One region of the Bradyrhizobium sp. CCBAU 11361 genome, then DNA from elsewhere that is predicted to be linked to it. Evidence: riboswitches for the same ligand, from Rfam matches in the RefSeq annotation. Region 1 holds a riboswitch; the other holds the start of a gene.
The links. Region 1 has a riboswitch for ZMP and ZTP ahead of glyA (serine hydroxymethyltransferase). Riboswitches for the same ligand answer to the same signal wherever they lie in the genome.
Positions count from the first base shown of each region.

Region 2: it holds a riboswitch for ZMP and ZTP, as region 1 does, so the genes downstream of both, purH (bifunctional phosphoribosylaminoimidazolecarboxamide formyltransferase/IMP cyclohydrolase) here and glyA (serine hydroxymethyltransferase) in region 1, are expected to answer to the same signal.

Region 1 covers NZ_LBJZ01000192.1:146,453-161,667, forward strand. The annotation lists gene murJ (murein biosynthesis integral membrane protein MurJ) at 1-1,055, shown strand, start outside; gene XI08_RS32665 (VOC family protein) at 1,202-1,600, shown strand; gene XI08_RS32670 (DUF1127 domain-containing protein) at 1,968-2,366, shown strand; gene XI08_RS32675 (acyltransferase family protein) at 2,476-3,669, opposite strand; gene XI08_RS32680 (xanthine dehydrogenase family protein molybdopterin-binding subunit) at 4,061-6,370, shown strand; gene XI08_RS32685 (cytochrome c) at 6,495-6,944, shown strand; ZMP/ZTP riboswitch at 7,140-7,225, shown strand; gene glyA (serine hydroxymethyltransferase) at 7,260-8,546, shown strand; gene XI08_RS32695 (cystathionine gamma-synthase family protein) at 8,695-9,978, shown strand; gene XI08_RS32700 (CHRD domain-containing protein) at 10,075-10,494, opposite strand; gene XI08_RS32705 (c-type cytochrome) at 10,649-11,575, shown strand; gene XI08_RS32710 (Lrp/AsnC ligand binding domain-containing protein) at 11,631-11,876, opposite strand; gene XI08_RS32715 (PAS domain S-box protein) at 11,993-13,966, opposite strand; gene thiD (bifunctional hydroxymethylpyrimidine kinase/phosphomethylpyrimidine kinase) at 14,275-15,075, shown strand.
Region 2 covers NZ_LBJZ01000189.1:108,354-123,568, reverse strand. The annotation lists gene acs (acetate--CoA ligase) at 1-1,388, shown strand, start outside; gene XI08_RS29670 (L,D-transpeptidase) at 1,844-2,359, shown strand; gene XI08_RS29665 (thermonuclease family protein) at 2,414-3,001, opposite strand; gene XI08_RS29660 (DUF1674 domain-containing protein) at 3,071-3,265, opposite strand; gene XI08_RS29655 (RsmB/NOP family class I SAM-dependent RNA methyltransferase) at 3,454-4,800, shown strand; gene XI08_RS29650 (heparinase II/III family protein) at 4,960-6,678, shown strand; ZMP/ZTP riboswitch at 6,738-6,820, shown strand; gene purH (bifunctional phosphoribosylaminoimidazolecarboxamide formyltransferase/IMP cyclohydrolase) at 6,846-8,438, shown strand; gene XI08_RS29640 (MFS transporter) at 8,647-10,032, opposite strand; gene ggt (gamma-glutamyltransferase) at 10,135-11,883, shown strand; gene XI08_RS29630 (MFS transporter) at 11,981-13,276, shown strand; gene XI08_RS29625 (glutathione S-transferase family protein) at 13,410-14,075, opposite strand; gene XI08_RS29620 (DUF2239 family protein) at 14,238-14,819, shown strand; gene XI08_RS29615 (MATE family efflux transporter) at 14,895-15,215, shown strand, end outside.

The DNA.
Region 1 (15,215 bases):
CGGCCGCCTCGATCTTCCTCAACGTCGCGATGATGATGACGCTGGCAGTTGCCGTCTGGTTTCCGACCGCGGGCCATGCCGCGGCCTGGGGTGTCCTCATCTCCGGCTTCCTGCAGTATTTCCTGCTGGCCGGCGATCTCGCCCGCCATGGCGGCCTGCCGCGCTTTGCGCCGCTCAAGCTCGACGAAGACGTTCGCGGCTTTTTCAAAGCGCTCGGACCTGCAACGCTGGGCTCGATGGGCACTCAGGTCGCGCTGTTTGCCGACACCATCATCGCGACCTTCCTGCCCGCCGGCGCGCTGTCGGCGCTCTATTACGCCGACCGCCTCAATCAATTGCCCATCGGCGTCATCGGCATTGCCATCGGCACGGTGCTGCTGCCGGAGATGTCGCGGCGGATCACGGCGAGCGACCATGACGGCGCGATGAAGGCGCAGCGCCGCGCCTTCGATTTCACGCTGCTGTTCTCGGTGCCGTTCGTCGCGGCCTTTCTCACCGTGCCCGACGCGATCATGCGCGCGCTGTTCGCCCGCGGCGCGTTCTCGAAGGCCGATGCCGCCGCTGCCGGCGCGACGCTCGCGGCCTATGCCATCGGCCTGATCCCCTTCGTGCTGATCCGCAGCGCGGTCGCGACCTTCTACGCCCGCAAGGACACCGCGACGCCGGTTCGCGCGTCGCTGACCGGTATCGCCGTCAACGTCGCCCTGAAACTCGCCTTGATGGGATCGCTGGCCCAGATCGGCCTCGCGCTGGCGACCGCCGTCGGCGTCTGGACCAATCTCTTGCTGGTGCTGTTCTTCGCGGTACGGCGGGGTTTTCTCGTTTTGGACCGCGCCTGGCTGATGTCGCTCGCGAAGTTCCTGCTGACCGGATTGATCCTCGCCGCCGCGTTCTGGCTGATTGCGCGCTTCAGCCCGGCCGCTCTTGCCTCCGTGCATGCCTTCCGGGACGAAGCGACGCTGGCCCTGCTCGCCGTCGGCGGCACGATCGTCTACGCGCTCGCGATCCTCATCCTGTTCGGCCGCAGCTGGCTGGTGTCGCTGGTGCGCGGTTAGGCGAATGTACCCGTAAACCTGGTGGCGTGACGCTGCGCGGCAAAGTGCCGGCATGCTGGATTGCTGCTGACACCATGCTGTCAGCAGCACGGCGTTACGGGTCAGGCGTCGCGCGGGGCGGCAGGAGACCTACAGGAGACGACACTGTGAGATTTGCTTCAACGCGCCTGATTGCTGCAGACATCAAGGCGCTCGTCGAATTTTATGAGAAGGTGACCGGCAAAACGGCCGAGTGGCTGGCGCCGGTATTCGCTGAAATCGTCACTCCTTCGGCAACGCTCGCCCTTGGTGGCGTCGAGACGGTGGCGCTATTCAAGGAAGGGAGCGCGGAGCCTGCCCTCAACCGTACCGCGATCGTCGAATTCCAGGTCGATGATGTGGAAGCTGAATTTGCGAGGCTGAAGCATCACGTGGAGGTGGTGCATGAGCCGAAGATGATGCCCTGGGGAAATTGCACGGCCCAGTTTCGGGATCCGGAAGGAACGCTCGTGAGTCTTTACACGCCAGTCAGCGACGCTGCCAAAAATCGGTTTGGATCGCGATGATCCGGATCGAGCAAGGATGATGATGAGCCGCCATCCTTCCTTGGGGCAGGCGGTTGCGGCGAACTTCACGGGATTGGTCGCATCCGCTTTACGAAGGACGAATTGGCCGGAGCAAGGGACTCGCCTCCAGGATGCAGCCGACCGCCGCACATCCCTTGATTTTGCAAGATTGCCATGGTATGAGCCGCCCATGATTAAATGCACGCGCAACGTCAACTTCTCGCACATGACCCGCTTCGGCTGGGCCGTGGAAGGAGTCGCGCGCTAGTAATTCGACGACGACATCTTTTCCACCAGGCCCCGCCGGCATCGGACGGGGCCTTTTGTTTGGCCACGCTCCCTGCCGGCACAACAGCAGGAGCATCCGATGCCACCACAATTGACGAGCATATCATCCGAAATTGAGGGCGATGCCGCAGGACGCGGCCTCAACCTCTCCATCGCGCAAGCCAAGGACGCGATCGACCATGCGTTGGCAGCACGTCTCAAGGCGTCTGCCGCAGCGCTGGACGACGCTTTGTCGGACGGCGATGCTGCCGGACCAGCAGCCGCATCGACGCGAAGCGTCCTCGGCCTGCTCAGGCGATATTGGCATGCGTTTCAGGAGCGGCAGCAGCGCCCACGGGTCACATTGCAGGACCTGAGTGACAGGGAGCTGATGGATATCGGCTTGACGCGTGGCGAGATCGACTACATCACGCCTGAACGCGCCATCGATACGCTGAGGGATCGCGCCACGGCCCTATGGAGCCGAGGGGTGATGTAAGCGATCATAAAGCTCGGCCTATGCGATCCCGCACCATTACAGGTGACGATCATGACGACGCATGCCGCGGGCCATTATCGAACTGCGAATAATGCTGTGGGCCGTCGAGTCACGGAGCCAGGGATTTTTCCATCCGCGGCTTCGACGGGCGTTTTCCTATGACGGTCCGGAGCCGCGCCCTGACAGCATCCGTGTGTCGCTCGAACAGGAGATAGAAGATGAACGCGGCCAGCAGGCCGCACAGGATGAACAGCACATCGAGAGCAAGCGACCCGATTGTAAACTCGCGTTTTTCGGCGGCAATGCTGACATTGAGGAAGACCAGGATGGGATAATGAATCGCGTAGAGCGAGAAACTCCACTTGGCGATATCGCGCGCAAAATACAAAGATGAAGGCAGCGATAGTCTCGTAAACTCGATGCCCAGGATAGCCGCGGCGGTGAGCATGCTGACCGTCAGATGATACGCGGCCCAGCCGGGCAAGAGACTTTTGGCCTGAAGGATATAAATCCCGGCCAGTGAGATCAGAAGGCCGAGCAACCACATCCGCAGCGGTAACACGACGGCGTAAACGAGGGCGCCGACACACCAGATCAGAAAATAGAAGGCGAACTTCAGTCCAGTGTGATAGCCGCGCACATCAGCGCGCTCCGCCACGACGAAAAGCGCAAGGATCGCGACGATCGCCAAAATCCAGGCTGGGCGCTTGCCAACTGATACCAACGCGAAAATCAGGACGTAATACCAGAATTCGTTGGACAGGCTCCACAACGCCAGATTGCCAGCGTAAGTCGAACAGGCAATGGTCTGAAGAAACAGCCCGTTGCACAAGGCTGCGGCTGGACTGACGCTGGACGAGAACAGTCCCGACGCGGCAAGGAGATATTGGTGGGAAGCAACAAATGGCTGCCATTTGTCCGACTGCGTGGCCAGCAGATAAAACAACAGGGAGACCGCAAGCGCCGGAAGCAGCACGACATAAAGGCGCGACGCTCTCGCGGAGAAGTAATCTATGGCGTTCAATTCGCCATTTTTCGCGCGCACCAATGCCGGCCCGCCGACCAAATAGCCGCTGAGCACAAAGAAGACGATGACGGCCGCAACGCCGTGCCCGCTCAAGGCCCATATTACAGAGTAGACGAGAACGATGGGGCCGTCATTGGTTGCGCCGGGAAGCTGTTCTTCGAAGAGGAGTTGATAGGAATGAAAAATCAGGACCTCGACGGCTGCGAGCCCGCGCGCTAGATCGAGCCAATCCGGAAGGTTCGAAGCCATGCCGACCTTTGAACGAAATCTGAACACCTTCTCCTCCAGAGGCGGACGAGCTTCGGAACGAGGGTGGTTTCGCGCCCGCACGCACAACGCGTAACAGTCTGCCGCCAGGCAAATTTGATGGTTCTCAAGAAACGCGTTGCGCCGCCAGGTCGCCCCAGCTCCGTCTGATCGAAAAATGAGGGGCCCGATGATGGCGTGGCGGGGCCTCCGAGGAGGTTTCCGAGGGTGTCGAGGAGGGCGCAGGATCAGCGACCTCCGCGGGAAACGAGCGAACTCCGTCCTTTCGGTGCAACTTCGCTATGCGTGTGAGCGGTGCTTTTCCCGGCCTGCGATCAATCCGCCTAGCTAAACCCGTTTGCCTTGCCACTCTTTCCACGGCAATATGCCCGCAAAACAACCATGAGGACGGGATAAGAAAATGGCGGCTCCCATCAAGTTCGGCGTTGGCCAAAGTGTGCTGCGCAAGGAGGATGACGCGCTCATCCGCGGCAAGGGCCGCTATACTGACGATTACGCGCCGCAGGCTGCGCTCCGCTGCTTGATGCTGCGCTCGCCGCATGCGCATGCCAAATACACCATCGATGCGAGCCGTGCCCGTACGCTGCCCGGCGTCGCGCTGATCCTGACCGCCGACGACGTCAAGGATCTTGGCAATCTGCCGTGCCTGTTCAATCTCGAGACCGATCCCTTCACCGGCCCGCCTTACCCGATCCTCGCGAAGGATGAAGTGCGCCATGTCGGCGATTCCATCGCCTTCGTGGTCGCCGAGACCATCGACCAGGCCCGCGACGCGATCGAGGCGATCGAGGTCAAATGGAGCCCGCTGCCATCAGTGACCGGCGTCGTCAATGCCGTGAAGAAGGGCGCGCCGCAGGTCTGGCCGGACAAGCCCGGCAACGTGCTGTTCGACGTCTCGATCGGCGACAAGGCCGCGACCGAAGCCGCCTTTGCCAAGGCGCATGCGGTCGCCGAGATCGCCATCGTCAATCCGCGCGTGGTCGCAAGCTTCATGGAAACGCGCGCGGCGGTCTGCGAATACGACGCCAAGCGCGACCATCTGACGCTGACGGTCGGCAGCCAGGGCAGCCACCGCCTGCGCGACATCCTCTGCCAGAACGTGCTGAACATCCCGACCGAGAAGATGCGGGTGATCTGCCCCGACGTCGGCGGCGGTTTTGGTACGAAGCTGTTTCCGTATCGCGAATACGCCCTGATGGCGGTTGCGGCGCGGCAGCTGAAGAAGGCGGTGAAATGGGCGGCCGACCGCTCCGAGCATTTCATGGGCGACGCGCAGGGCCGCGATAACGTCACCACCGCGAAGATGGCGCTGACTGAAGACGGCAAATTCCTCGCGATGGATTGCGACCTGATGGGCGACATGGGCGCCTATCTGTCGACCTTCGGGCCCTACATTCCGCATGGCGGCGCCGGCATGCTGCCGGGCCTCTACGACATCCAGGCCTTCCACTGCCGGGTGCGCACCATCTTCACCCACAGCGTCCCGGTCGATGCCTATCGTGGTGCGGGCCGGCCCGAGGCAGCCTATGTCATCGAGCGTCTGGTCGATGCCTGCGCACGAAAGCTCGACATGACGCCGGACGCCATCCGCCGCAAGAATTTCATTCAGCCGAAGGCGTTGCCGTACAAGACCGCGACGGGCAAGGTCTATGATTCCGGCGACTTCGCCGCGCATCTGAAGCGCGCGATGGAGATCGCCGAGTGGAAGGAATTTCCCAAGCGCGCCAAGGCGGCCAAGAAGAGCGGCCTGATCCGTGGCATTGGCCTTGCGAGCTATGTCGAGATTTGCGGCGTGATGGGTGAGGAGACGGCCAACGTCCGCCTCGATCCCAATGGCGACGTCACCGTCCTGATCGGCACGCAGTCGAGCGGGCAGGGCCACCAGACCGCCTATGCACAGATCGTCGCCGAGCAGTTCGGCGTGGCGCCGGAGCGCGTCCACATCCGTCAAGGCGATACCGACGAGATCGCCACGGGCCTCGGCACCGGCGGTTCGGCCTCGATACCCACGGGCGGCGTCTGCGTGGAGCGCGCTGCGGGCGATCTGGGCAAGAAGCTGAAGGAGTTCGCAGCGCAGGCGCTGGAAGCGAGCGCGGGCGACCTCGAGATCACCGATGGCGTGATCCGGATCGCCGGCACCGACCGCTCGATCTCCTTCGCCGACCTCGCCAAGCGCCCCGGCGCCGATCCGTCGAAGCTCAACGGCAGCGCGACCTTCGCCAGCGCCGACGGCACTTATCCCAACGGCACGCATGTGGCGGAAGTCGAGATCGATCCGGCGACCGGCATCATCAAGATCGTCAACTACGTGATCGTCGACGATTTCGGCAAGACGCTCAACCCGCTGCTGCTGGCGGGGCAGGTCCATGGCGGCGCCATGCAGGGCATCGGCCAGGCCTTGATGGAGCAGGTGGTCTACGGCGCGGGCGACGGCCAGCTGATCACCGCGACCTTCATGGACTACGCGCTGCCGCGGGCGGCGGACGGTCCGGACTTCGTGTTCGAGACCGCCAACGTCCCCTGCAAGACCAATCCAATGGGCGTGAAGGGGGCGGGCGAGGCCGGCGCGATCGGCTCCTGTCCGGCCGTCGTCAACGCCATCGTCGACGGGCTCTGGCGCGAGTACAAGATCGACCACATCGACATGCCGGCAACCCCGGAGCGGGTGTGGATCGCGATCAGCGAGCACCGTCGCCGTCACAGCCTGTAAGCCACAATCCTCCCGCGCGGGAATAAACGCCCCGCGCGGGGTTCTATCCATGGATGGACCGCGACTCCCGTGAAGCGGGTGGAGGGTCCAATCCCAAGGCATCTGCGAGTCGGAGAAACCAACAATGAAACGGACGATGATTGTCGCGACGACCCTGCTATTGGGCGCGGGTGCCGTGATGGCGCAGCAGGAGGTCGCGGTTCAACAGGACAATCTGATGCGCTCGCAGGCCAAGAGCCTCTACACGGTCATCCTGAAGATGACCAAGGGTGACATCCCCTACGACCAGAAGGCTGTCGACGAGGCGATCACCAATCTTGAGACCGACGTCGCCAAAATCGCCAAGACCTTCGAAGTCAATCCAAAGCAGGACGTGGTGAACGCGACCTATGGAGCGTCGCCGAAGGTTTGGAAGAACAAGGCCGACTTCGACTCCAAGATCCCGCCGGTGCAGAAGGCGATCGCGCAGGTCAAGGGCAAGATTACCGACGTCGCGAGCCTCAAGGCCGCCTATACCGCAATCAACGATCGTTGCTCCGACTGCCACGAGACGTATCGCCTGAAGTTGAAGTAGCCACCTCACTTTTTACACGCTCGACCTCGCAGCCCGGATGAGCGCAGCGATATCCGGGGAAGGTGGCCCCGCATGTCGCTTCGCTCATGCGGCTCGGAACGTTGCCTCAACCAGCACGGCCTGCGGGAACTGGTAGTTGCGGCAGGTCCGCAGGTCGGCTAAGTTGTACTTTACGAAGAGTCTCCGTGCTCATTCGTCCTATCGCGCGACTGGCGAGCTAACGTGGAATCGACCACGGTGAAGCGCGAAGGGTTTCGACGCCGATCGCCTGGGCAACCAATCTGCTGGAAAAACAGCGTGTTGAGGAGCCCGAGCATGCCGTCGTTTCGCAACGAACTGTCCATCAACGATCAAGAGATCGCCGCCGCCCTTGCGGGAGAAGAGCGCCGCCAACAGGACGGCGTCGAACTGATTCCGTCCGAGAATTACACCTACCCGGAGGTGCTTGAACTGCTCGGATCGGTCTTCACCAATAAATATTCCGAGGGATATCCGGGACGCAGATACTACGGCGGCCAGCAGTATACGGACAAGATCGAGAACCTCGCACGCGAGCGGGCCTGCTCGCTTTTTCGTGCCGGGCACGCCAACGTTCAGCCTCTTTCCGGATCACCGATGAATCAGGCCGTCTATCTCGGCCTGTTGGAGCCCGGCGACACCATTCTCGCCATGGACCTGTCCCACGGCGGTCATCTCACCCACGGCGCGCCGGTGTCCCACATGGGGCGCTTGTTCAACTTCATTCGCTACAAGACGGCCCCGTCAAACGGCGCGATAGATTTCAACGAATTGCGCGCGATTGCGCGTAAAGCGCGTCCGAAGATGGTGTTGTGCGGTTACAGCTCCTATCCGCGCGACCTGGACTATGCGGCATTCAAGAGTATTGCCGACGAAGTTGGCGCGCTCACGATGGCTGACGTGAGCCACTATGGCGGATTGGTTGCCGCGAATGTCATGCGCAATCCGCTTGATGCCGGCTTCGACGTCATGACGACGACATCCCACAAGACACTGCGCGGCCCCCGTGGCGGGATCATCCTGTGCCGGAAAGAAAACGCCGGTCGGATCGATGCTTCCGTATTTCCCGGTCTGCAGGGCGGACCTCACATGAACGTCGTGGCCGGGATTGCCGTCACGCTCAAGAAGGCGGCAACCTCGGATTTCCAGGTCTACGCGCGGCAGGTCTTGCGCAACGCGAAGGTTCTTGCCGGCGCGCTGATGGAGCGCGGGATGAAGCTGGTCACGGACGGGACGGACAATCACATGATGGTCGTCGATACGGTCGCGTCCGTCGGACTGGACGGGCGGGCAGCCGAGGATGTGCTTGATGCCATCGCCATCACCACAAACAAGCAAGTGATTCCGGACGATCCGCGCCCGCCGCTCAGGCCGAGCGGTATTCGCCTCGGGACACCGGCGGCGACCACGCGTGGCATGGGAGAACCCGAAATGCGTCGTATCGGCGAGTTCATTGCGGCGGCTCTGCAGGCGAACGGAAACGATGAGGTCGTCGCGCGCCTCAGGTCGGAGTGCGTCGAGATGTGCCGGGCTTTTCCCGTTCCAGGCGTAGTGTCCGGAGCAAATTCTGTTCCGAAGGCCTGACGGATCGTTGTCAGAGTGGTTATCTTCGGTCGAGCCGCCGCGGCGTTGATTCGACCTGCTGGATGCCGGCGCATCTCGCTCCCGATTGCCTCACGATGTTTGGAGTTCCAACGCGCGGCGCGGATCCTAGTCAACAGCGAGACTGGCCATGGTAAAACCCTTTCCGTCGAAGACCCACATCGGCAACCATATGCTGCATCCGGAAACGCTGATGCTGACCTATGGCTACGATCCGCAGCTGTCGGAAGGCGCCATCAAGCCGCCGGTGTTCCTGACCTCGACCTTCGTGTTCAGGACGGCCGAGGACGGGCAGGACTTCTTCGATTTCGTCGCCGGCCGGCGCGAGCCGCCGGAAGGCATGGGCGCGGGCCTGGTCTATTCGCGCTTCAACCACCCCAACAGCGAAATCGTCGAGGACAGGCTCGCGGTCTATGAGCGCACCGAGAGCTGCGCGCTGTTCTCCTCCGGCATGGCGGCCATCGCGACCACGATCCTCGCCTTCGTCCGCCCCGGCGACGTCATCCTGCACTCCCAGCCGCTCTATGGCGGGACGGAAACCCTGCTCACGAACACGCTTGCGCGCCTGTCGATCGGCGCCGTCGGCTTTGCCGACGGCATCGACGAGACGGCGGTCAAGCAGGCCTCGGAGGAGGCGATGCGCAAGGGCCGCGTTTCGATGATCCTGATCGAGACCCCGGCCAACCCGACCAACGGCCTGGTCGACGTCGCGATGATCCGCCGCATCGCCGACGCGATCGGAAAGGCCCAGGGACACACGCCGATCATCGCCTGCGACAACACGCTGCTCGGGCCGGTGTTTCAGCGGCCGATCGAGCACGGCGCCGACCTTTCGCTGTACTCGCTGACCAAATATGTCGGCGGTCATTCAGATCTGATCGCGGGCGCCGCGCTCGGTTCGAAGGCGATCATGAAGGGCATCAAGGCGCTGCGCGGCGCCATCGGCACCCAGCTCGATCCGCATTCCTGCTGGATGATCAACCGCTCGCTCGAGACGCTGAGCCTGCGGATGGAAAAAGCCGATGCGAATGCGCGGCTCGTCGCGGATTACCTGCGCGATCACGACAAGGTGGCGAAAGTCCACTATCTCGGTCACCATGAAGAGGCCTCGCCGGCCGGACGCGTGTTCGCAAGGCAGTGCCTGGGGGCGGGCTCCACGTTCTCGTTCGACATCGTCGGCGGCAAGGAAGCCGCGGTCAAATTCCTCAACGCGCTGCAAATCCTCAAGCTCGCGGTGAGCCTCGGTGGCACGGAGTCGCTTGCCAGCCTGCCTGCGACGATGACCCATTCCGGTGTTCCCGCCGATATCCGCCAGAAAATCGGCGTTCTCGATTCCACGATCCGGTTGTCGATCGGCATCGAGAATCCGTCGGATTTGATCGCCGACCTCGCGCAGGCGCTGAGTGCGGCTTAAGCTCCGGGCGACTGATTTCAAATGCTTCTCGTGAATCGAAACGGCCGGGCGCCCTCTCCAGCACCCGGCCTTCGCCGACGAAGCCGCCGCTAAAGCTTACTTCGTCACCTGACCGCGGATCTCGCCGCCCGGGTTGGCCGCAGTGTGAATGTTGACGTAGAGCTTGCCGGCCAGCAGATCGGCGGCCTGCGCATCGGTCAGGGTTGCAGAGCCCTCGACCGGGCTCGACGCCGCATTCGGGATCGCGACCGCGACGCCGGCGTTCTTGCCGGCCTCGGCCGGCCCGTGGAAATGAGCGGCGGTGGCGGGGCCGGAGAGGCCCGAATAGGTCACCTTCCAGGAGAGCTTCTTGCTCGCGGCGTCATAGTCCAGGTCGGCCGTTCCGGTGCCGCTGGTGGTGGTGGCGGGCACTTCGGACTTGCCATCCAGCGTCGCCTTCAGTTTCTCCGCGCTGGCCGGGGCGGCGAACGCGACGGCAGCTCCGAGTGCCAGCGTGGCAAAAAGTGCTCTGTTCATGGGTCTCTCCCTGTTGACGCCTGATTGCTATGAACCTGCAAACAGTGCGCGTCCGAGTTTATTCCCGGATCGGGCTCAAACCATCTAAATTATTCGTGGCTGGAGCAGCCACCGCCGAATCCGTAAGTTCGCCTGATCTCCATGGGATACCTCGATGCCGCGACGAACAATTCTTGTCATGCTGATGGCCGCCGTTGCGGGCTTCGGCGTCTATTGGTGGCTGACCGCGCCGGCTGCATCGGCCGTGCCGTTGCCGTCCCGCGCGCCGGATCTTGCCAACGGGCAGGAGATATTCAACGTCGGCGGCTGCTCATCCTGCCATGCCGTGCCCAACCAGCCAGACCGATTGCGGCTGGGCGGGGGCCTGGCGCTCGGCTCGCCATTCGGCACGTTCTATGCACCCAACATTTCCCCCGATCCCGCCGACGGCATCGGGCGCTGGAGCGAGGCCGACTTCGTCAGCGCCGTGATGCGCGGCGTGTCGCCCGATGGCAAGCACTATTTCCCGGCCTTTCCCTACACGTCCTACCATCTGGCGAAGGTCGACGACGTTCGCGATCTCTTCGCCTACCTGAAGACGCTGCCGCCGGTGTCCGGCAAGGTGCGTGACCACGACCTGCCGTTCCCCTTCAACATCCGCCGCAATGTCGGCATCTGGAAATTGCTGTTCATGGACGGCAAGCCGATCGTCGCCGACGGCGCGAAGTCACCGCAATGGAATCGCGGCGCCTATCTCGTCAACGGCTTCGGCCATTGCGCGGAGTGTCATGGCCCGCGCAATCTGCTCGGCGGCATCATCACCGCGCAGCGCTTCGCCGGCGGGCCCAATCCGGAAGGCGAGGGGTGGGTGCCGAACATCACGCAAAAGGGCATCGGCGAATGGAGCGCGAAGGATATCGCCAACCTCCTGAAGACGGGCGAATTGCCCGAGGGCGACAGCGTCGGCGGGGCGATGACGCGTGTGATCAAGAACACCTCGCAATTGTCGGAGGAGGACATCGCGGCGATGGCGGACTACGTCAAGTCGCTGCCGCCGGTGGACGGTCCGCCGCGCCCGAAGCGCAAGGAGGGTGGCGCGTAGGGCCGGTCCTTCCCCCGATTGGCACGCAGGGATCGCGCCAGCATCCTTTGTCGCGCTAGCCCGTGCCGAACGCCTTGAAGGTGATGATGGTGAGCGTGTCCTGGATGCCGGGCAGCACCTGCACCTTCTCGTTGACGAAGTGGCCGATGTCGGTGTCCTTGTCGACGTAGAATTTCACCAGCAGATCGTATTGGCCGGCGGTGGAGTAGATCTCGGAGGCGATCTCGGCTTCGGCGAGCGCATTGGCGACCGTGTAGGACTGGCCGAGCTTGCATTTGATCTGGACGAAAAAAGGAACCATTGCAGTCACTCCGAAGGCATATCTGACGGCTAATAGGCCAAAACCGGCCGGGCTTGGCAAGCGAACTTGCTGGGCGCCCGGGAGAGACCGCCTCGCGCGCGGACGCCGGTCCTGCCCTACGAGGTCAGGGCCGTTGCGGCGAATGCATCCCGGAGCCGCTGCGCAAGCTCGATCTTGCGATAGGGCTTGGTCAGAGATTGCGTGCGCGCTCGGCCCTGCTCGACCAGGGTCTCCAGCGCGTAGCCCGAGGTGAACAGGACCGGGAGACCGGGGCGAATGAGCCGGGCCTGATCGGCGAGCTCCCAGCCGCTCATGCCTCCCGGCATCACGATATCGGTGAACAGCATGTCGATGCCGGGATCGGTGCGCAGTCGCTGCAGGGCCTCCTTGCCGTTGACGGCCGCAATCACGCGATATCCAAGAGATTCCACCCTGCGGATGGCCGAGGAGCGCACGAACGGATCGTCTTCCGCGATCAGGATCGTCTCGTAGCCTCGCGGCGCCGCCTCCTCGCTCTCCTGCACGTCGGCCACCGATTGTCCGGCGCCGGCGCGCGGCAGGTAGAGCCGGACCGTCGTCCCCAGGCCCTGCTCGCTATAGATCGCGGCATGGCCGTCGGATTGCTTGGCGAAGCCATAGACCATGCTGAGGCCGAGGCCCGAGCCCTTGCCGACTTCCTTGGTGGTGAAGAACGGCTCGAAAGCATGCTCGATGACGTCAGGCGTCATGCCTTCGCCGTCATCGGTGACGGAGATCAGGGCGTAGCTGCCGGAGGCCACTTCCGGGTGAAGCGCGCGATAGTCGTCGTCGATCGCGGCGAGCTCGGTGCTCAGGGTGAGATGCCCGCCGGCCGGCATGGCGTCCTGCGCGTTGAGCGCGAGATTGAGGACTGCGGATTCGAGCTGGGCGCGGTCGGCGAAGGCCATGATGGAGCCGGCGCCGAACGCCGTCCTGATCTCGATGTTTTCGCGCAAGGTCCGCTTGAGCAGCTTGTGCATGGACTCGAGGAGGTCGCGGCACTCGATCGCGCGCGGTTGCAGCAATTGGCGGCGGCTGAACGCGAGCAGCCGCTGCGTCAGCTCCGCGCCCCGCTCGCCCGACAGGCAGATATCGTCGGCGAAACGCCTGAGGTCGGGACGGGCCTTGAGCTGGTCACTGAGAAATTCCGCGTTGCCGATGATGACGGTGAGCAGATTGTTGAAGTCGTGGGCGATGCCGCCGGAGAGCTGGCCGACCGTCTCCATCTTCTGCGCCTGCTGAAGCTGCTGCTCGGTCAGCTTGCGGTTGGTCAGGTCGTGGACGATTCCGACGTAGATCAGCTCGCCGTCCTGCCACGCCTGGCCCACCGACAGATTCATCGGAAAGGTCGATCCGTCCTTGCGCAGGCCGCCGGCTTCCCCGGTTGCGAAGCGCCGCGCACGACCCGCGGATGAGGGCCTCGCCTCGCTGGACATCAGCATGCCGATGTCGCGGTTCATGACCTCGTCGGCGCGATAGCCGAACAACCGTTCGCAGGCGGGATTGAACAGCAGAATGTGGGCTTGCGCGTCGAACAGGATGACGCCGTCGACCGCGGTCTCGACCACGGCGGTGAGGCGCGTCATGCTCTCGCGCAGCGCGCGCTGGGCTTCACGGACCTGTCCGAGCAGCTGGGCCGCATCCCGGCTCTTGGTCTCCTCCTCCTCGAGCGCGGCCTGGACCTGCCGGAACTCGAACGCCGAGGGGATCGTCAGGATTTTCGGCAGCAGCGGCCAGAGCGCACCGGCCGTGAAGACCGACGCAATGGCCGTCGCCGCCTTGACCATGCCCTCGATGCCGTAGACCGGGACCCAGAGCGTGTAGATCGACAGCAGATGCGTCAGGCCGCACGCCATGATGAAGACCGCGAACGCCCAGTAGAGCCACCCGAACTTGAGGTCGCGCCGCTTGGTGACGAGGATCGCGAGTGCAAACGGGATCGAGAAATAGGCTGCAGCGATGCAGGCGTCCGAGACGACGTGCAGCCAGATCAGTTCGGGCTCCCAGAGCAGGCAGATCCCGTGTGGCGAGAACATCGAGGAGTCGAGGAGACGTTCGAAGAAGGCCCACATGGTTCCACCCCGAAAGGCTTGCAGGTCGGGTCGGCCCGCAGCATTGGTGCCGTTGGACGGCTCTGCCGCCCAAGGTCTCACTCATCGATGGTGGAGGCCAAGGGCCGAGGCCGTGTCGGCCGTATATTGCAGCATGTGCCTGATTCGGGGCGACAATGCTGCGCGGGACCGGCTCCGCCTGACTCGCCTGGGCCCGGATCGGCGGTGCCGCAAATCACCGCTGCCGCGGCCGGTCCCGCTTGCTGGCGTTCCATGGTCGCGCTAGGACAGGCCATGGCGGTGTTCCTCTCAAACGACTGTATCCGGCGATGACGACGCCCGTGGCGCTCACCATAGCCGGCTCCGATTCGAGCGGCGGCGCCGGCATCCAGGCGGATCTGAAGACCTTCGCGGCGCTCGGCGTCTACGGCGCCTCCGCGATCACGGCGCTGACGGCGCAGAACACGCGCGGCGTCACCGGCATTCACGCAGTGCCGGCTGATTTCGTCACTGCGCAGATCGATGCGGTGTTCTCCGATCTCGACGTCGGCGCGGTGAAGATCGGCATGGTGGCCCAGGTCGCCAGCATCGATGCGATCGCGGCCGCGCTGGCGCGCTGGAAGCCGCGCCATGTGGTGCTCGATCCCGTGATGGTCGCAACGTCAGGCGATCGCCTGCTGGCCTCCGAGGCCGTGGAAGCCCTGCGCACACGACTGATGCCGCTGGCCTCGGTGATCACGCCGAACCTGCCGGAGGCAGCGGCTCTGCTCGACGAGCAGGTCGCGGCCAGCGAGGCCGGGATCGAAAGCCAGGGGCGGCGCCTGCTGGCGCTCGGTTGCCGTGCCGTCCTGATCAAGGGCGGGCACGGCGAGGGGGCCGAGAGCATCGACTATCTCGTCACGTCCGAAAACACGATCGCGCTCGCCGCGCCCCGCGTTGCCACCCGAAACACCCATGGCACCGGCTGCTCGCTGTCCTCGGCCGTGGCGGCGGGTCTTGCCAGCGGCGAGACTCTCGAACAGGCGGTGCGCAACGCCAAGGCCTGGATCAACGCCGCGATTGCGGCTGCCGACCGCTTCAGCGTCGGCCACGGCCACGGGCCGATCCATCATTTCCACAAGTTCTACTGACGCCGACCTCGAGCTGCGCGCCGGCCCCGCCGTTAACCAATAAGGCGACGGGTCCGGGCTTTTGGGGACAGCCATGGCCGCTTCATGTCGCCTGATTGTCGCATGCGACTGATATTCGCGGGGAGGGCGAGGCGAGGTTT
Region 2 (15,215 bases), on a different contig from region 1:
AAGGCCTGCGCGGCGGCAAGAAGGTGCCGCTGAAGGCCAATGTCGACGCCGCGCTCACTAAAGCCGATGGCGTCGACTGGGTCGTCGTCGTCAAGCGCACCGGTGGCAGTGTCGAGATGAATCCGTCGCGCGACCTCTGGTACCACGACGCGGCCAAGATGGTGACGACCGAGTGCCCGGCCGAGCACATGCACGCCGAGGATCCGCTGTTCATCCTCTATACCTCAGGCTCGACCGGCCAGCCCAAGGGCGTACTGCACACCTCGGCCGGCTATCTCGTCTATGCCGCGATGACGCATCAATACGTCTTCGACTATCACGACGGCGACATCTACTGGTGCACCGCCGACGTCGGCTGGGTCACCGGCCACAGCTACATTCTCTACGGTCCGCTGGCCAATGGTGCGACCACGCTGATGTTCGAGGGCGTGCCGAATTATCCGGATAATTCGCGCTTCTGGAACGTCATCGACAAGCACAAGGTCAACATCTTCTACACCGCGCCGACGGCCATCCGCGCCCTCATGCAGAGCGGTGACGAGCCGGTGAAGAAGACCTCGCGCGCTTCGCTCCGCCTGCTCGGCTCGGTCGGCGAGCCCATCAATCCGGAGGCGTGGGAGTGGTATCACCGCGTCGTCGGCGACGACCGCTGCCCGATCGTCGATACCTGGTGGCAGACCGAGACCGGCGGCATCCTGATCACGCCGCTGCCGGGCGCAACCAAGCTGAAGCCGGGCTCGGCGACGCAGCCCTTCTTCGGCGTGGTGCCTGAAATCGTCGATGCCGACGGCAAGGTTCTGGAAGGCGAGACTACCGGCAATCTCTGTCTCACCCGGTCATGGCCGGGCATGATGCGCACGGTCTATGGCGACCACGCCCGGTTCGAGCAGACCTATTTCTCGACCTACAAGGGCAAGTACTTCACCGGCGACGGCTGTCGGCGCGATGCCGACGGCTATTACTGGATCACCGGCCGCGTCGACGACGTCATCAACGTCTCCGGCCACCGCATGGGCACCGCGGAAGTCGAGAGCGCACTGGTGGCGCACGAGAAGGTCTCGGAAGCGGCCGTGGTCGGCTTCCCGCACGACATCAAGGGCCAGGGCATCTACGCCTATGTCACCCTGATGGCCGGCGTCCAGCCGACCGACGATCTGCGCAAGGAGCTCGTGACCTGGGTGCGCAAGGAGATCGGCCCGATCGCCTCGCCCGACCAGATCCAGTTCGCGCCGGGCCTGCCCAAGACCCGCTCCGGCAAGATCATGCGCCGCATCCTGCGCAAGATCGCCGAGGACGAGCCGGGCAGCCTGGGCGACACGTCGACCCTGGCCGATCCCGCCGTGGTCGACGACCTCGTCAAGAACCGGCAGAACAAGAAGTCGGCGTAACAAGTCGGCGTAAAGTTCGCTTGAGTGCCCCGGACGCGGCGTAGCGCTTCCCAGGCGATGCGAAGCATCGTCCAGTAGCGATGCGACGCAGAGCCGGGGCCCATGCCGCTTGCCGTGTCCCGGCTCTGCGTCGCGTCACTTTGTGCCGCGCCGCGTCCGGGACACGACGCCACTTCCGGGTTGTATCCACGCCCCCGAAACAACAGCCGTTCACACCCTAACGCTCTTGTCAGGGCGCGTGCCGGCATGGCCGTATCTTTCCCGCCAAGTGTTGTTTTCAGGTCATTTACTTTATTTCGAACATTTCCTTTGTTCCCGTGCCGGCTGGCCCTCGGCGGCCGCGCGTGGAAACCATCCGGTTAACGGGCGCGGTTAATACTGTGTGGGCGAGCGGGCAATTGCCGGGTTTGCGTAGATTTGGACGACCCGTTCGGGGCAACGGAAGGCGAGCATCGATGTCGATGAGGATTGCGGTGGCGTTGGCGGCCACCATCGGGGCGGGGATCTTGATCTCAACGGCGGCGGAGGCGCGGCCGGAAATGGTGGGGGCGCACCTGGCCGACTATTCGCCGGGCACCATCGTGGTCAAGACCAACGAGCGGCGGCTCTATCTCATTCTCGATAACGGCCACGCCGTGCGCTATCCGGTCGGCGTCGGCAAGTCCGGCAAGCAGTGGGCCGGCACGACCCGTATCGACGGCAAATATCGCAATCCGGCTTGGTCGCCGCCCGCCGAGGTGAAGCGCGACAAGCCGCAGCTTCCCGACGTCATTCCCGGCGGCTCGCCGCGCAACCCGATGGGCGTTGCGGCGATGACGCTCGCCGGCGGCGAATATGCGATCCACGGCACCAACGTGCCGGGCTCGGTCGGCGGCTTCGTCTCCTATGGCTGCATCCGCATGCTCAACGACGACATCACCGATCTCTACAGCCGCGTCTCCGTCGGCACGACGGTGGTCGTGACGCGCTGATCGAAGGATCAGGACAAGACAGCGAAAGCCGCGTCATTCGACGCGGCTTTTTTGTTACCAGAAGCGCCAGCTGCGCCCGCACCAGCCGTCGCGATGGCCGCCATTGTAACTGCGCGCATAGCCACCCGCGAGCAGCACGGCCGAGACGTTGGCAGTGCGTTTGGTCGCGACGTCGGCGAGAACACGCCCATACTTGTCGGGGCCGAGATTGGTGATCGTGACGCCGCCCTGGCCGAGCAGATTGCGTAGCGCGTCCGTGGCGGCTTCGGCCTTGTCCAGTTCCTCCCGGCAGGACGCCTTCATCTCGGGCGCGTCGATACCGCGCAGGCGAACGCGCGCGACGAGAACGCGTCCATCGCGCTGATGCACGCGAGCGAGAAAGGTATCACCGTCGATCGTGCGAATGACGTCGACCGGCTGACGGATGTCCGGATTGGCCTGCTGCAAAATGATCTCGGCATCTCGCGATTGACCGTCGGTCGCATGCGGGAAGGGCCAGTTCATCCCGTGCCGGAACGTAAGCACGACGGCCACCACGATCCCGACCACGAACATCCACGGCAACAGCCCCGAAAAGTGACGGCCGAACGGCGAGCCACTGTATGAGGGCCGGTATGGATGGCTGGGATCGAAACGCGGCATCCGTGCACGCTAGGGCTGAGTCGGGCGATCCGGCAAGACAACCTAAAAAGGCAGCCTAAAAAGACAGCCTCAAAAGTCCGAGGCGATACCCTTGCGCTCCCAATCGCCGTAGCGGGTGGGCTCAGGGCCCTTCGGTCCCTGCAATTCCTTCGGCGCCCCCTCGGCGTGGGCAGCCGCCTGCCGGCGCGCTTCGGCTTCGGCCAGCGCACGCTGGGCGGCCGGCGTGAGCTGCTTGCGATCGGAAACGGAGGGCTGGTCACTCATCGTCGAGGTTCCTAGCGCAGGATCACGCGGCGTGCGACGCCCAATAACGCATTGCTGAAATGGTCACGGCGGGCTGTAAACGCGAGAGGCCATTCTTACATTTGGCATATTCGCGTGCCAGATATCGCTTTCTCAAGGCATGCGCCCATATCGGCGGAACTGCCGCTTGCTCAGAACCTTACTTCCGCATGCCATCTCAACGTTTCGCCCCACCATCCGAAGTGCCTGGTCTTGCGGCGCGGCGGATTGCCGCCGACATCGTCGACGGAGTCCTGCACAAGCACCGCACGCTTGACGACCAGCTCGACGGCGGCGGCGCCCATCCCGGACTGAAGACGCTGGCCGACCGCGACCGCGCGCTGATGCGCCGCCTGGTCGCGACCGTGCTGCGCCGGCTCGGCACGCTCGGCCATGTGCTGTCCCGCCTGCTCGACAAGGGCATTCCCTCCGACGCACCGCGCGCGCAGAGCGCGCTGCTGATCGGCGCCGCCCAGATCCTCTGGATGGACGTGCCCGATCATGCCGCCGTCGATCTCTCCGTCCGCCTCGTGCAATCCGACCGGCGCGCTGCGCGCTACGCCGGCCTCGTCAACGCCGTGCTGCGCCGCTGTGCGCGCGAGGGCCAGGCGCTGGTCGAGGAAGTTGCCACGCAATCGTTGGACCTGCCGCCATGGCTGCTGGCGCGCTGGAGCGCACATTATAGCGAGGCGACCGCAAGGAACATGGCACTGGCACTCGGCCATGAGCCGTCGCTCGATCTGACCGTGAAGTCGGACACCGAACAATGGGCGAGCCGCCTGCATGGCGAGACTCTGCCGACGGGGACGGTGCGGATGCTGCTGCATGGCTCGGTGACCATGCTGCCCGGCTTCGCCGAAGGACAATGGTGGGTGCAGGATGCCGCCGCCGCGTTGCCGGCCCGGCTGTTCGGCGACATCAAGGGCAAGTCCATTGCCGATCTCTGCGCCGCCCCCGGCGGCAAGACCGCGCAACTGGCGCACGCGGGCGCGCATGTCACGGCGGTCGACCGCTCGCCTGCCCGGGTGGCACGGCTGCGCGAGAATCTGGCGCGGCTGTCGCTCCAGGCCGAGACCGTCGTCGCTGACGCCGCGGAATGGGCCGGCCCTGCCGAAGGTTTTGACGGTATCCTGATCGACGCGCCCTGCACCTCGACCGGCACGATCCGCCGTCATCCCGACGTGGCCTGGCTGCGACAGGAGTCCGACATCGCCGCCCTGACCGCGCTCCAGCAGCGGCTGCTGCGAAAATCGGTCGCGCTGCTCAAGCCGGGTGGGACGCTGGTCTACTGCACCTGTTCGCTGGAACCCGAGGAGGGCGAGCACGCCATCGCCGCGCTGCTGGCCGCCGAGCCTGCTCTTCGCCGCCTCCCGATCGAGGCATCAGAGGTCTCGGGGCTGTCCGAGATCATCACCGCCGAGGGTGACCTGCGCACCCTGCCCAGCCATCTGCCGAACGCCGATCCCAAGCTCGGCGGGCTCGACGGATTCTTCGCCGCCCGGCTCGTTAAATCCTGATTTTGCACTGGTTTTTACAAACTCGACGTTGATTCCCGCCGTTCAAGGTGGTGTCAGACGGCCGATTTTGGGATTAATAAGGATTCGTCGGAATCCTCCTCTCCCCCTTCAAGGCAAGGCGTGTCGGTCGCTCAACGCAGACGTATCTCGACGCTGGTGATGAACCGCTTCGCGCGGAACATGCTCGCGCGCGCGAGCGGCGGTTCCGTTGCGCTGTCGCGGGTCTGGCCCGGCCGCACCGACCGCCTGATCATCGCGCCGCACGATCTGCGCACAGCGGACGCCACCCGCGCCGCCGAGATCTATGCCGGCCGTTTCGTCTTCGCCGGCAAGATCGTCAATTGCCAAGGCCGTTCGATCTTCGATCTCGAGCCGCCGTCGGAGGATTGGGAGGTTGCGCTGCTCGGCTTCGGCTGGCTGCGTCATCTGCGCGCCGCCGACACCGCGCTGACGCGCGCCAATGCGCGCGCGCTGGTCGAGGACTGGATCGCCAACCCCGCCAACAAGCGCCGCCCCGTCGCGCGGCGCGCCGACGTGCTGGCGCGGCGCGTGATCTCGCTGTTGTCGCAGGCGCCCCTGGTGCTCAACGACACCGACAACAAATTCTACCGCCGCTATCTGCGCGCGCTGGCCCGCGAGATCCGCTTCCTGCGCTACACCATGGTCAACATCCCGGACGGGGTGCCGAAGCTCCAGGTGCTGATCGCGCTTTGCTACACGACGCTCTGCCTCGCCAACCAGGCGCGACACATCCGCAGCGCCTCGAAAAAACTTTCGGACGAGTTGCAGCGGCAGATCCTGCCCGACGGCGGACACATCTCCCGCAATCCGGGCGCGCTGATCGAACTCCTGATCGACCTCTTGCCGCTGCGGCAGACCTTCGCCGCGCGCAACATCGCGCCGCCGCCGGCGCTGCTCAACGCGATCGACCGCATGATGCCGATGCTGCGCTTCTTCCGGCACGGCGACGGCAATTTCGCGCTGTTCAACGGCATGAGCGCAACGCCCTCGGACCTGCTCGCGACGCTGCTCGCCTATGACGACACCCACGGCGCGCCGATGTCGAACATGCCGCATACCGGCTTCCAGCGCCTCGATGCCGGCCAGACCACGCTGATCATCGACACCGGCCCGCCGCCGCCGGCCGGCGTCAGCCACGACGCCCATGCCGGCTGCCTGTCGTTCGAATTGTCCTCCGGCATCAGCCGCATCGTCACCAATTGCGGCATGCCGACCACGGGACGTGACAATTGGCGGCCGTTCGCGCGCGGCACGGCGGCGCATTCGACGCTGACCTATCACGACACCTCCTCATGCCAGTTCGTGGAGATGTCGGCGATGAAGCGGCTGTTGCATGGTGCGCCTGTCACCAGCGGCCCCGTCGAGGTCGAGAGCTATCGCGAAATCGTGCAGAACGGCACGCTGCTCACGACGTCGCATGACGGCTATCTCGCCAAATTCGGCGCGATCCATCGCCGCGTCCTGATGATCGCCAATGACGGGGCGCGCATCGACGGCGAGGATACGCTGTCGCCGCCGCAAGGCGGACGTTTCAAGGGCGCCGATGCCGATTTCGCGGTCCGCTTCCATCTGCATTCGGCGGTGAAGGCGAGCCGGCTGTCGGATGCCCGCGGCGTCATGCTGGTGCTGCCGAACCGCGACGTCTGGACCTTCGAGGCGCTCGACGACAAGGTCGATCTCGAGGACAGCGTGTTCCTGGCCGGCAATGACGGCCCCCGCCGCACCGCGCAGATCGTGATCCGGCAGGATGCCCGCCAGGCGCCCTCGATCCGCTGGAGTTTTGTCCGCTCCACCGCTTCGCCCGCGGTCACCAATGCCCGCCGCAACGCCCGGCGCGAGCCGGAACTTCCGCTGTAGAAGCGCACGATTCGGCCCCATCTCATCGTTGTGAAAATGGCCGAAAGCTGCTATCGAGCGCTCGCTCGCGCGACTGGCGACCTTGGATGGAGCACCATCGGGAAGCGCGGGACTTAAGACGCCGCGCGCCTGGGCATAGACACTCCTTAAGACAGAGGATCTTGCTCATGACTGACCACCCCCGCCGCGTCACCCGTGCCCTGCTTTCCGTGTCCGACAAGACCGGCCTGATCGGATTCGCCAAGGCGCTTGCCGCGCACGACGTCGAACTGGTTTCGACCGGCGGCACCGCAAAGGCGATCGCAGCGGCCGGCCTCAAGGTGAAGGACGTCTCCGAGCTGACCGGCTTCCCTGAAATGATGGACGGCCGCGTCAAGACGCTGCATCCGAAGGTGCATGGCGGCCTGCTCGCGATCCGCGACAACAAGGACCATGCAGACGCGATGAAGGCGCACGGCATCGCGCCGATCGATCTCCTCGTCGTCAATCTCTATCCGTTCGAGGCGACCGTGGACAAAGGCGCGGGCTTCGAGGATTGCATCGAGAACATCGACATCGGCGGTCCCGCGATGATCCGCGCCGCCGCCAAGAACCATGACGACGTCGCCGTGGTGGTCGAAGCCGAGGACTACAAGGCGGTGCTCGACGAGCTCGCCGCCAACAACGGTGCGACCACGCTGAAACTGCGCCGGCGGCTTGCCGCGAAGGCCTATGCGCGCACCGCGGCCTACGATGCTGCGATCTCGAACTGGTTCAACCGGCAGCTCGAGATCGACGCGCCCGATTTCCGCGCCTTCGGCGGCAGGCTGATCCAGTCGCTGCGCTATGGCGAGAACCCGCACCAGACCGCAGCGTTCTATGCGACCCCCGACAAGCGCCCGGGCGTCTCGACGGCGCGGCAGCTCCAGGGCAAGGAGCTCTCCTACAACAACATCAACGACACCGACGCGGCCTATGAATGCATCGGCGAGTTCGACGCCAAGCGCACCGCGGCCTGCGTCATCGTCAAGCACGCCAATCCCTGCGGCGTCGCTGAGGGCTCCGACCTCGTCAGCGCCTATCGCAAGGCGCTGGCCTGCGACTCCACCTCGGCGTTCGGCGGCATCATCGCGATGAACCGCGCGCTCGACGCCGACACCGCGCGCGAGATCACGAAGATCTTCACCGAGGTGATCATCGCGCCCGACGCCAGCGAGGAGGCGATCGCCATCATCGGCGCGCGCAAGAATTTGCGCCTGCTGCTCGCCGGCAGCCTGCCCGATCCGCGCGCGCCCGGCCTCACCGCCAAGACGGTGGCCGGCGGCCTTCTGGTGCAGAGCCGCGACAACGCCGTGGTCGACGACATGACCTTCAAGGTCGTAACCAAGCGTGCGCCTGATGAAGCCGAGATGCGCGACCTCAAGTTTGCGTTCCGCGTCGCCAAGCACGTCAAGTCCAACACCATCATCTACGCCAAGGATCTCGCCACCGTCGGCATCGGCGCGGGCCAGATGAGCCGGGTCGATTCAGCCCGCATCGCGGCGCGCAAGGCGCTGGATGCGGCGGCTGAGCTGAAGCTCGCCGAGCCGCTCACCAAAGGCTCGGTGGTGGCATCGGATGCGTTCTTCCCGTTCGCCGACGGCATGCTCGCCTGCATCGAAGCCGGCGCCACCGCCGTGGTGCAGCCCGGCGGCTCGATGCGCGACGACGAGGTGATCAAGGCCGCCGACGAGCACGGCATCGCCATGGTGTTCACGGGCACGCGGCACTTCAGGCACTGAGCTTTTGGTGCACTAAGCTCTCAACGGGTCGTCCCGGCCTAGTGCGCAATTGCGCACGGGGGCCGGGACCCATACCCACAGGGAGTAGTTTGGTCCGCGGTACTAGCCGCGTCGCGCCAACGATAGATCACGCGGTATGGGTCCCGGCCTGCGCCGGGACGACATCGGATGTGTGGCGATTGCGCTTCGCTCTATCCGGGCTACGAAGCTACTCCCGCACCCGCATCAACAGCCCCAGTCCCGCGACGAAGAACACGACCAGCACGGCCATGCCGCCCTTCTGGCTCGCCGTCGCCGCGGTGATCACGCCGATCAGCAGCGGGCCGATGAAGGACGTCACTTTCCCGGTCAGCGCGAACAGGCCGAAATACTGGGCGATGCGATCCTTGGGTGCGAGGCGGATCAGGAGCGTGCGCGAGGCGGCCTGAAGTGGTCCGCCGGCAGCGCCGATCAGGCAGCCCAGCACGAGATAGGCGCGCTCCGCGGCGCTCGAGAACAGGGGCGCGCCGGGCTGGGGGGCTGCGACCTTGACGAACAGCACGCTGTCCTTGTCGACCAGAAGGATCGCCGCCACCGACAGCAGCAGGATCAGCAGGCTGCCGGCAATGACGCGCTTCGGCCCGAGTCGATCGTCGAGCTTGCCGCCAAGCCACGCGCCGAGGGCGCCGGCAATCGCGAGCATGATGCCGAAAGTGCCGATCTGGATCGTGTGCCAGCCGAAGGTGCCCGCGGCATAGATGCCGCCGAAGGCGAACAGCGACACCAGGCCGTCGGTGTAGATCATGTTGGCGAGCAGGAACGCTGCGAGCGATTTCTGCTGCGGCAAACTCCTGATCGATTGCTTCAGCTCCGACAGGCCTTCGCGCAGCGCTTCGCGCACCGGGCGCTTCGCCGGATAGTCCGGCGTGAACAGGAACATCGGCGTCACGAAGATGATGAACCACAACCCGGTCAGCGGTCCGGCGGCGCGATCTCCCCGATGACTGGCGGGATCAAGCCCGAACAGCGGCGTGAGACCGAGCAGCGTGCGTCCGGTCTCGGGATTCGCCGCGAGCAAGCCGAGCACGATGATCAGGCTGACGATGCCGCCGATGTAACCCGTGGCCCAGCCGGTGCCGGAGAGCCGGCCGATCCGCTCCGGCGGCACCAGGGTCGGCATCATAGCGTTGTTGAAGACGGTGGCGAATTCCGCGCCGACGCTGGCGAGCGCGACCGCGGTGAGGAGGGGCGGAATGACCGAGGGATCGCCGGGCTTGCCGATCCACAGCGTGCAGGACGCCAGCACCAGCAGCGCCCCGAACCCCGCGATCCATGGCTTCCTGCGGCCCGAGGCATCTGCGATCGCACCCAGCACCGGCGACATCAGCGCGATGGCGAGGCCCGCAGCCGCCATCGCAAAGCCCCACAACGATTGGCCGGTGGCAGGATCTGGCGCAATGCTGGTGGCGAAATAAGGCGCGAACACGAAGGTCGTGATCAGCGTAAAATAGGGCTGCGCGGCCCAGTCGAAAAAGATCCAGCTGACGACGGCGGCGCGCGGCGGATAGGTCCGCTGGGCGCTGGCCATGCGCGCATCCGAGGCGATCGTCGTCATCACGCAGTCCTCATCACGAACAGTTTTGCCTGTCTTGGGGCAACCGTATAGCATTGCAGCGGCACGTGTGAACCGTCCCGAGGACCCCGCGGAAATTTGATTATGTCGTCATTTTCGACACGGCGGACATTTTTGGCCTTCCTTGCCGCTCTGGCGCTTGGAGTGGCGTCTGCGACCGCGCAGGATGCGCGGCGCGCCTATGTCCCGCCCGCGCTCGACACTGTGCATGCCGTTGCAGCCGAGCACGGCATGGTGGTGGCGCAGGAAAAGATATCGGCGCAGGTCGGCGCCGATATCCTGCGACGCGGCGGCAATGCCGTCGATGCCGCGGTCGCGACCGGCTTTGCGATGGCCGTGACCTATCCACGCGCCGGCAATATCGGCGGCGGCGGCTTCATGGTGATCCATTCCGCTGAGCGCAACGAAGACATCGCGATCGACTATCGCGAGACCGCGCCGGCAGCGACCACGCCGCAGATCTTCCTCGGTCCCGACGGCAAGCCCGACACCGCGAAGTCGCGCGATTCCGCACTCGGCATCGGCGTGCCCGGCACTGTCGCGGGCCTCGCGCTGGCGCTGGAGAAATACGGCTCGGGCCAGTTCACGCTGGCGCAATTGCTCGAGCCCGCGATCGCGATCGCCCGCGACGGATTCATCGTCAGCGACGATATCGCCGATAGCCTGCCAGGTTGGCACCGGCGCCTCGTGCGCTGGCCTTCTTCGGCCAGGATTTTTTCGCGGCCTGATGGCACCTCACTCGGTGAAGGGGATCGACTGATACAGAGTGATCTCGCCGAGACGCTCTCGACCGTCGCCGCGCAGGGTCCGCGCGGCTTCTATGAGGGCCCGGTTGCGGAAAAGCTCGCCAAGGCCCTGTCCGACGCCGGGGGCATCATGACGGCTGCCGACCTGAAGGCCTATCAGCCAATCCTCCGCGCGCCCGTGCGCGGCACCTATCGCGGCTACGACATCGTGTCGATGCCGCTACCTTCCTCCGGTGGCGTGGTGCTGGTGGAGACGCTCAACATCCTCGAAGGCTTTCAGCTCGCGGAGCTGAAGCAGGGCTCGCCGGCGTCGCTGCATCTCCTGATCGAGGCCATGAGGCGCGCCTATGCGGACCGCGCGCGCTATCTCGGCGATCCCGCCTTCGTCAACGCACCGACCGAAACGCTGACCGCAAAGGACTACGCCGCCAAGCTGCGCGCCGGCATCTCCGCCGATCGCGCCACGCCGTCGAAGGAGCTCGTGTCTGCCGCCACCTCACCCCGCGAGGGCAGCAACACCACGCATTTCTCCGTCGTGGACGGCCGCGGCAACGCCGTCAGCAACACATACACGCTGAACTTCAGCTATGGCGTCGGTCTCGTCGCTGATGGCACCGGCGTGCTGCTCAACAACGAGCTCGACGATTTCACTGCGGCGGTCGGCGCCTCCAACGCCTATGGCCTCGTCGGCTTCGAGGCCAATTTGCCAGGTCCCGGCAAGCGGCCGCTCTCCTCGATGTCGCCGACCATCGTGCTGAAGGACGGCAAGCCTATGCTGGTGACGGGCTCGCCCGGCGGCAGCCGGATCATCTCCACCGTGCTCCAGGTGATCGTGAATGTGCTCGATTACAAAATGGACGTGGCCGCCGCCGTTGCCGCACCGCGGTTGCACCATCAATGGCTGCCGGACGAGGTGCGCATCGAGCGCGGTTTTCCGGAGGATGTCCTGCTCGCGCTGAAGGCGATGGACCATGTCATCGTTGAGCCGATGGGACAGACCTCCGCCAATTCGATCGCGGTGACACCGAGCGGCCCCCTCGGCGCACCTGATCCGCGCACGCGCGGCGCGGAAGCAGCGGGCCAGTAACTCGTCCGCCGCATGGCACCGAAGCTGGCGCCGGCTTGCGCCCGCTGCCACGCGTGCTACCACCGCGCAGCTTCAGAAACTGCCGGGGAAACGCAACATGACCACAGCCGATCCGAACCAGCGCATCGAACGCGCCGAGATCGAGGATACCAGCCTTCTCGCCTTCTATCGCGACATGAACGCGCCGGAGCGCCGGACGTTCTGGGCCTGCGCGGCGGGCTGGGCGCTCGACGGCATGGACTTCATGATCTATCCGCTGGTGATCGGCACTATCATCGCGCTGTGGAAGGTCGACGCGGCCTCGGCAGGTCTCGCCGGCACGGTGACGCTGCTGGCCTCTGCGATCGGCGGCTGGCTTGGCGGCTACCTCTCCGACCATATCGGACGGGTCAGGACGCTCCAGATCACCATCATCTGGTTCTCGTTCTTCTCGCTGGTCTGCGCCGTCGTGCAGAATTTCGACCAGCTCCTGATTGCACGCGCCGTGCTCGGCCTCGGCTTCGGCGGCGAGTGGGCGGCGGGCGCCGTGCTGATGGGCGAGGCGATCCGGCCGCAATATCGCGGGCGCGCCGTCGGCTCGGTGCAATCGGGCTGGGCGGTCGGCTGGGGTCTCGCCGTGCTGTCGCAGGCGATCCTGTTCTCGGTCTTGCCGGCCGAGTCGGCATGGCGCTGGATGTTCGTGATCGGCGCGCTGCCGGCGCTGCTGGTGTTCTACATCCGCCGCTCCGTCACCGAGCCCGAGATCGCGGCTGAAGCCCGGGCCAAGCAGGCCGCGAGCGGCGATCGCCCGGCGATCTGGGAAATTTTCTCCGGCCCGATCCTGAAGACCACGATCCTGGCCTCGCTGATGGCGACGGGTTGCCAGGGCGGCTACTACGCCGTCACCTTCTGGGTGCCGCAGTTCCTGACCAAGGAGCGGCACCTGTCGATCGTCGGTTCGACCGGCTATCTCTCGACGCTGATCATCGGCTCTTTCATCGGCTACCTCGTCGGCGCATGGCTCGCGGACCGCATCGGCAGGCGCAATCTGTTCCTGATCTTCTCGCTCGGGGCCATGGCCGTGGTGCTGCTCTACACGCAGCTGCCGCTGACCAACGAGATCCTGTGGGTGCTCGGCTTCCCGCTGGGCTTCTTTGCCTCGGGCTATTTCTCAGGGATCGGCGCGTTCCTGACCGAGCTCTATCCGACGCGGCTGCGCGGCTCCGGCCAGGGCTTCTGCTACAATTTCGGCCGCGGCGTCGGCGCGCTGTTTCCGTTCCTCGTCGGTGCGCTGTCGGCAACGACGTCGCTCGCGAACGCAATCGCGATGTTTGCGGTGGTGGCCTACGCGCTGTTCTTCATCGCCGCCTTCGCGCTGCCGGAGACGCGCGGTCGCGTGCTGCACGCGGACTGACTACTCGGCGTCATCCCGGGTGGCTCGAAGAGCCGAACTATGGTGCGCAATTGCGCACCTGAGGATCTCGAGATTGTGGCGCGAGATTCCGGGTTCGGTGCTGCGCACCGCCCCGGAATGACGGGAGAGTGGCTTACCGCCCCACCTGGTACGGCCCGCCTTTTTCCAGCGCCCTGGCGTAGGCCGGCCGCGCATGGATGCGCTCCAGGAACGCCATCGCCTTGGGATGGCCCTGCTCCAGCCCGCCGCGCGCTTGCGCGGCTTCGAGCGAGAAGCTCATCTGGATGTCGGCTGCGGTGAACTCGTTGCCGGCGAACCACTCGCTCTTGGCAAGCTCGCCTTCCCAGTAGTCCATGTGCTGCTTGAGCTGCGGATTGACCAGCGCGGTGAGCGCCTGGTTCGAGACCTTGCGCACCAGCGGACGAAGCAGCGCCGGCGCACGCTTCGGCATCAGCGTGAACAGCAGCTTGAGCAGCAGCGGCTGCATCGCCGAGCCTTCCGCGTAGTGCAGCCAGTAGGTGAAGCGCAGGCGCTCGGGCGTGTTCGGCGGCGGGATCAGCCGGCCGTTGCCGTAGGTGGCGACGAGATATTCGATGATCGCCCCGGATTCCGCGATGGTGTTGCCGTTGTCGGTAATGACGGGCGACTTGCCGAGCGGATGGATGGCGCGCAGCTCCTTCGGCGCGCGCATGTCCGGCTGGCGCTGATAGCGCACGATCTCGTAAGGCACGCCCAACTCCTCGAGCAGCCACAGCACGCGCTGCGAGCGGGAGTTGTTGAGGTGATGGACGGTCAGCATCGGTGAGTCCCCAGGCTAGGCGTGGTCAGTTGGCCGCGTTCGTGCCAGCCCGGGAACGCAATGTCGAGCCATCCGGACGGATATTTTCACCCGGGTATATTGACGTAAGCAATTTACCCGGGTATTAAAGAGCCAACGTCATCAATTATGGCAATGATTCCAATGCAAAGGACTTTCACAGCTTTTCAGGGCCAGCGCCGCCTGGCGTCCGGGCCCGCAGGAGAGGTCGCGCTGGTCGTCAAGCGGATCGCGCCACCGCCGAACGAGCCCATCATCATCTTCGAGGACTCGACGGGCCGATCGATCGACTTCGATCTGCGCGGCGGGGATCGCGAGGTGCTGGCGCGGGTGACGAAGCTCGTCCCGCCCCCGGTGGAGGAAACCCCACCGCCGGCCGAGCCGCGCGGGCGCGGCAGGCCGAAGCTCGGCGTGGTCGCGCGCGAGGTGACGCTGCTTCCGCGGCACTGGGAGTGGCTCAACGCGCGGCCAGGCGGCGCCTCGGTCGCGCTGCGCAAACTCGTCGACGAGGCAAGGCGTGCCAGCGGCGACAAGGACCGCGAGCGGCAGGCGCGCGATGCGGCCTATCACTTCATGTCGACCATGGCGGGCAACCTGCCGCAGTTCGAGGAAGCCTCACGGGCATTGTTCGCCGATGACCGGCGGCGCTTCACCGGGCTGATCGCGGACTGGCCGACTGACATCCGCGACCACATCGTCAAGCTCGCCTACAGCGACCGCGCGTAAACCGCGCGGCGCTTTCTCTCAACCCTATCGACGGCCGAAGCCGCGCCTCGCGCGGCAACGGCTTCGCACGCCCTGATGAAAGGCCAATCCATGTCCGCCGCCAAGCCGCTCTGGACAACATTCCTCCGCTTCCTCGCGCCCCTGATGCTGAGCAACGCACTGCAATCGTTGTTCGGCACCGTCAGCAACGTCTATCTCGGCCAGATGATCGGCGTCGACGCGCTCGCGGCGGTCTCGGCGTTCTTCCCGGTGATGTTCTTCCTGTTCGCCTTCGTCATGGGCCTGAGCACCGGCGCCACCGTGCTGATCGGCCAGGCGTTCGGCGCCGGTGAACACGGCAGGATCAAAATCGTTGTCGGCACGACGCTCGCGGTCGGCCTGCTGCTCTCGATCTCG